One region of the Exiguobacterium sp. BMC-KP genome, then DNA from elsewhere that is predicted to be linked to it. Evidence: riboswitches for the same ligand, from Rfam matches in the RefSeq annotation. Region 1 holds a riboswitch; the other holds the start of a gene.
The links. A riboswitch is a leader RNA that binds a small molecule or an ion and turns the genes downstream of it on or off. The one in region 1 is predicted to bind thiamine pyrophosphate.
Positions count from the first base shown of each region.

Region 2: linked by a shared signal. The riboswitch ahead of ADM98_RS10130 (ECF transporter S component) and the one ahead of thiD (bifunctional hydroxymethylpyrimidine kinase/phosphomethylpyrimidine kinase) in region 1 are both predicted to bind thiamine pyrophosphate.

Region 1 is NZ_LGIW01000013.1:118,233-121,334, reverse strand. Features, by position in the region: gene ADM98_RS03460 (murein hydrolase activator EnvC family protein) at 1-1,134, shown strand, start outside; TPP riboswitch at 1,199-1,309, shown strand; gene thiD (bifunctional hydroxymethylpyrimidine kinase/phosphomethylpyrimidine kinase) at 1,425-2,228, shown strand; gene thiM (hydroxyethylthiazole kinase) at 2,209-2,976, shown strand; gene thiE (thiamine phosphate synthase) at 2,966-3,102, shown strand, end outside.
Region 2 is NZ_LGIW01000015.1:857,008-860,109, reverse strand. Features, by position in the region: gene ADM98_RS10135 (ABC transporter ATP-binding protein) at 1-844, opposite strand, end outside; gene ADM98_RS10130 (ECF transporter S component) at 841-1,413, opposite strand; TPP riboswitch at 1,514-1,612, opposite strand; gene ADM98_RS10125 (50S ribosomal protein L25/general stress protein Ctc) at 1,709-2,386, opposite strand; gene ADM98_RS10120 (GNAT family N-acetyltransferase) at 2,679-3,102, opposite strand, start outside.

The DNA.
Region 1 (3,102 bases):
GAGTCGAAAATTTCAAAAGAACAACGTCAAATCAATCAAATTGATGCAGCGATTAACGAAAAGATTTTCCAAGTTTCCGAAAAAAATAAACAAATTAAACAGTTGAACGTTCGAATTGACGAGTTAAAAGCAGATATCGTTCGTTACGAAGAGATGCTACAGAAGCAGGAAGAACTTCTTGGTGATCGCTTACGTGTGTTCCAAGAAAACGATGGGAACTCGATTAAATGGGAAGAAGTCATTTTTGGATCAAAGGATTTGGGTGATTTATTTAGCCGTGTCATGGCTGGGAAAAAAATCGCTGAGCAAGATGATAAAATGATTTCGGATTACATCGCGACACAACAAAAATTAGCAGAAGCAAAACAAGCACTCGTCGAGAAAAAAGCGGAGCAAATGCAAGAAAAGAAAGTATTGCTTGAACAAAAGAAAGCGTTAAAAGTTCAAATGAAAGAGCGTAGTGCTACACTGAAAAAATTACGAAAAGGTAAGACGAAGTTCACGACAGAACTTCTAGATGCAAAAGAACTGCAAGCGACTCTTGAAGCTCAAGAACGTGCGATTGCGGCAGCGAAAGCTGCTGCTAAAGCAGCGGCTGAAAAAGCAGCAGCAGAGAAAGCAGCAGCTGAAAAAGCCGCTAAAGCGAATGCTCAAGCAGCAAAACAAGCAAATAAGAATACAGAATCAACAAGTTCAGATGCAACACCAATCGTTTCAGGTGGTGGGAAATTTGTTCGACCATCTTCTGGTGGCGTCTCACAAGGTTTTGGACCAGCTAGTGGAGCAAACGGTTATACATTCCATAATGGTGTCGATTTTAAAGGTCCCGTCGGATCTCCAATCGTCGCATCAGCAGCCGGAACGGTCATTACCGCATCAGGTGGTGGACCTTACGGGAATCACGTCATGATTTCGCACTTCCTTGACGGGAAAGTGTACACGACTGTCTACGCCCATATGAGTTCATTGTCTGTTCATGCAGGACAAACCGTTTCTCAAGGTCAGCAAGTCGGAACACTTGGTAGTACGGGAAATTCAACAGGACCACACTTGCATTTCGAACTACATGTCGGAGGGTATCAATACAGTGCCTCTTCTCCTCTGAATGCAGTGAATCCATTAGCATATCTGTAATCAAAAACGGGCTTCGGCTCGTTTTTTTTTGTTCCCTATGCTACAGTTAAGGCGAAACGAATACTTGAGCAACTAGGGGAGCTGGAGGAATCTGGCTGAGAGGAAAACCAATCTGTTTTCGACCCTATTACCTGAACTGGATAATACCAGCGTAGGAAAGTTGAGCCGAACGGATATCGGAATGCGTGTATAACGCTTTTGTATAGCGTCGACTGCTTTTTTACAGCGGTCGGCGCTTTTTTTGTCGGTAACGACTCCCTTACATTGCTCGATGGGAAGGTGAGAGAAACATGAAACATGTATTGACGATTGCAGGATCCGACTCCGGTGGTGGAGCTGGAATTCAAGCAGATTTAAAAACATTTTCGGCTTTAGGCGTTTATGGAATGAGTGTTCTGACTGCTGTCACGGCGCAAAATACATTAGGTGTTCAAGCGGTGGAAGAGCTATCTCCGGAAATCGTTGATGCCCAGTTAACATCGATTTTTTCAGATATTCGTGTCGATGCGATCAAAATCGGGATGGTCTCGAATGCGCAGACGATTCGTGTCATCGCTACACATCTTCGTAAACAGACAGTTCCGATCATATTAGACCCAGTCATGGTCGCAAAAGGTGGACATGCCTTGTTACGGACAGAGGCAGAACAAGCACTGATTATGGAGTTACTACCACTTGCGACACTCATTACACCAAATTTACTAGAAGCTGAGCGTTTAACGGGAAAGTCAGTAACCAATCTAGAGGACATGCGGTCTGCGATGCATCAATTGGCTACGCAGACGGGCGCAGTCTTATTAAAGGGTGGACACTTACCCGGAGAGGCGACGGATTTATTGTTTGACGGAACGAAAGAACATCGCTTCACATCCGAACGGTTAGACAACCAACATACCCACGGAACGGGTTGTACCTTATCTGCAGCGATTGCAGCACGGATGGCGCTGGGAGAAGATTTACCAGGTAGTGTACGACAGGCAAAAAGCTATGTCACGGAAGCAATCCGTCATGGATTTGTCCTCGGACAAGGTATTGGACCGACACACCATTTTCATTCACTTTGGAGGGATGCACATGTTTACGACCATTCTTGAACAGAAACCACTCATTCACCATCTGACGAATACGGTGACGATTAACGATTGCGCAAACGTCACATTAGCTGTTGGGGCATCCCCCGTCATGGCGGAAGACATTCGAGAAGTAGAAGAGATGGTTCGACTCGCACAAGCTCTTGTCTTGAACATTGGTACACTTGATGCAGAAATGCAGGAAGCACAACGACTGGCAGTACGTGAAGCAGGACGATTGAACGTTCCAATCATCCTCGATCCAGTCGGAGCAGGAGCTACGACATTAAGAACCGATTTCTCAAAAGAATTAATCGATTTCGGATGTACGATCATTAAAGGAAATGTCTCTGAAATCAAGACTCTACTTGGAGAGAATGGACGAACGAAGGGAGTCGATGCTGTGGGAGACGGAAGCATGGATCGAGAAAGTATCCGTATATTCGCACGCAAACAGCAATCCGTCGTCGTCGTCACCGGTCCAATCGATTACATCACGGATGGCACACGCGAAATGGAATTGAACGTGGGTACTCCTCGTCTTGGAGACATCACAGGAACAGGTTGTATGACGGCATCGATAATTGCTAGCTTCCTTGGTGCAGGCTATACGGCGTATGAGGCGGCAGTTCATGGAACGTTCGTCATGGGAAAAGCAGGAGAGCGGGCAGCATCGGCACAAGGTCTAGGCGATTTTAAACGAGAGTTGTTCAATGCCATCAGCCTGATGACGGAACAAGATCTGACGGAGGTGACGGAACGTGGTAATTGATTATTCGATTTACGCCGTGACGGATCGTAGATATCATCCAGGAGTTGCTATCGAAACGGTCGTTGAAGAAGCGATTTTAGGTGGGGTAACCATCGTGCAACTACGGGAAAAAACAGCGCAAGGAAA
Region 2 (3,102 bases), on a different contig from region 1:
TCGCACCGGTCAGCGGATAAGGTGCTTTTGTCGACAATTCAGAAACGTGCAACAAGGGAAGTCCTGCTGGAACGACAGGGGGAGGCGCGAAAAGTCGTGCCGCTTGTGGTCCATCCGCTGGTAATGTCTCAAGTGTATAAGGAAAGAGCGACGGAACGGCGATGCCTTTTGATTGAAGCCGCACGTAGGCATGTGGAAACAGGTCTCGTGGATGCGCTGTCACGGTAATCGTTCCTTCTTCAAGTAAGACGACTTGGTCGACATACGGTAAACAGACATCGAGTTGGTGCTCGATTAACACAATCGTTAAATCGTGCTCTTTCTGGATTCGAAAGATCAATGCCATCAGTTCGTGTTGTCCGATCGGATCAATCTGCGCCGTCGGTTCATCGAGTAGTAGAATGGTTGGTTCGAGTGCTAGGACTGCAGCGAGCGCCAGTCGCTGTTTCATTCCCCCAGAGAGACTAGCGATTGGTGTTGAAAAGGGGAGGGGAAGACCGACGAGTACCAGCAACTGCTCAATTCGTTCATCCATCTCCGCGCGTGGGATTGATTTGTTTTCTAAGCTAAAGGCGATTTCACGTCCAATCGTTTCCATGCAAAATTGCTCGTCTGGATTTTGGAACAGAATGCCGACAGAACCGGATCGGCTCACCGTGCCAGTCTGTTCGACTTCGATTGTCTCTGGCGTCAGTCCAGCAAGCGCATGAAGCAACGTTGTCTTACCACTTCCGCTACGGCCAAGTAGAAGCGTCGTTCCTTGGTCGATCGTTAGCGTTACATGATCGAGCACTGATTTCATCTGACCGGGATAACGAATACTTAGGTCGTCAACGGTAATCATGCGACCTCCCGTTTCACACGTCCGGCTGCAAAACCACTTAACACACCAGTCGCAACGAGGCGACGGACGAGAATCCATGCGAGTAAGCCACCAAGTAATGCACCGCTGATCAATTGTAGTCCAATCGTCACGAGTAACGTCGTCGTCGTGTAATAACCAAAGCCATTCGCAACCAGGCTGTAGACGATACTTCCGACTGCTGCTCCGACACCAGACAACATCAGTGTCCATGCGTCATAACGACGGTAACGCGTCATCGCAAAGACGAGTTCCGCACCAAGACCTTGGCAGACACCAATTAACAGTGCCGATAATCCGAAGTGACTCCCCGTGAACAGTTCGACTGCTGCTGCGACGACTTCCGCAATTAACGCGGCACCTGGCTTTTGGATGATTGCTGCGACAAGCGGACTTGCGATGATCCAAATCCCGAACATCCAGTTAGCACCAACGGGACCGAAGATCGCAGACATCGGTAACCACAGTGTCGACCAACCGAGATAGATGACACCGCAAGCGACGGCGAGCATCATCATGACCATGATTTCTTTCATTTTCCAGTGTTGCATTAGATACGTCCTCCTTAGAATGGGGGAGACAACAAAAAAGACCGCCCTCCGTAAAAAAGAGAGCGGTCCTCAGAAAAACTGCGCGTAGCAGGAGTCATTGGATGTGATCGCTCCACTTTCCTACGCTAGTATGAACTAGATCAGGTTCGAAGGGTCCGAAGTGAATCGTCTCAGCCAATGGGCTCCCCTAGTGGATATAGTGAATAGTTGATACGCTGTTCACTTTAGGCAATCTTCTGTCTATTGTCAAGACACAAAAAAACGATACGCCACTTGGGGCGTATCGTTGGATAGCTTATTTGTTGTCTTCGTTCTCTTCAGCTGCTTCTTCTGAAGACGCTTCTGTTGCTTCGCCTTCATTTTCTTCGCCAGCTTCAGCTTGTGCCTCTGCTTCCGCTTCTTCGATTTCTTCAAGATCCTGCTCGAGTGTAGACTCGACGACTGCTGCGACTTGAATGTCACCTTCAGTGACGATACGGAAATCTTTTTGCTCTGGAAGATCGGCTACAGAGATTGAATCTCCGATTTCGAGGTTCGTGACGTCAACTTCGACGTTCTCTGGTAATTTATCTGGTGTAGCTGCAACTGTTACTTTAAAGAGTGTTTGTGAGAGGAATCCACCAACTTTTGCACCGGCTGCTTCGCCAACGAGTACAACGTCTGCTTCCACTTCTGTTTCTTCATCCATTTTCACAGCGATGAATTCAACGTGATCAACTGTTGGTGTGAAGACATCCATGTCACGACGGTTAATCAAGACGTTAACGTTTTTTCCGTCGAGTTTAAGTGAAATCAAGACGTTCTCACCGTTCTCACGAACGATTTTTAACAATTCTTTTTCTTCGAATGCGATTGGTGTACTTTCCACTTTGTAACCATACACGACACCAAGAGCTTTTCCTTCATGACGTAATTGTTTACGGAGTGAGCGTGGACGTACCTCGCGTTTTTCGACTGTTAATTTAACTGACATGTTCATTTCCCCCTTGAATTTAGTATAGCCCTCAAAAGGTAATGAATGTAGGAGCAGGACGAATCCTGAACAATATGAAATCATGCTAAGACCATCGGTTTCAGACTCTCTTGAATCTGACGCTTTCGTGACTTTGCATTTCTCTCCCAGGTCATTACGCTGATATTGAGAAACATGTGTGAGTAAGTCACCGGTTTGATGCGGTGCTAATGAGTTTATACCCCTATGTTTTAAATCCTTAAACCTCTTTTTTTATTTTTTTAAAGTCGAAAGACCTCCAAACCGCTTGAAATCAAGGGTTGAGAGGTCTTTCGTTTTTTTCATTTTTTATGGTGATTCGTTGATTTTCACGGACTAACACACGAACGAGACGTTCGATTTGCCGCATCGTCGTCTGCCCCATCGTCGAAATTTGAAGCCACTGATTGCGAACGAGATAGTCGCTTTCATACTGGACGTGATACCCCTGAATCCGAAGAGCATCGCCTACATCAGTTGCTGACGGATGAACGATGGTTAAAATGCCTGGTGCTTGTGCTTCTTGTTGAGCGAGCAATTGAAAGCCCGTTGCGCGGACGGCTTGTTCGAGATAAGTCATCTTAATTGCTGCTTGATCGAGATCGAGAGCGTCCAGTGCTGCCTGACAGGCGAGCAACAGATTTGAGGAGCCAGAAAAAGCAATTCCATCCGCATAGAGACCGAGATCCAGATAACGT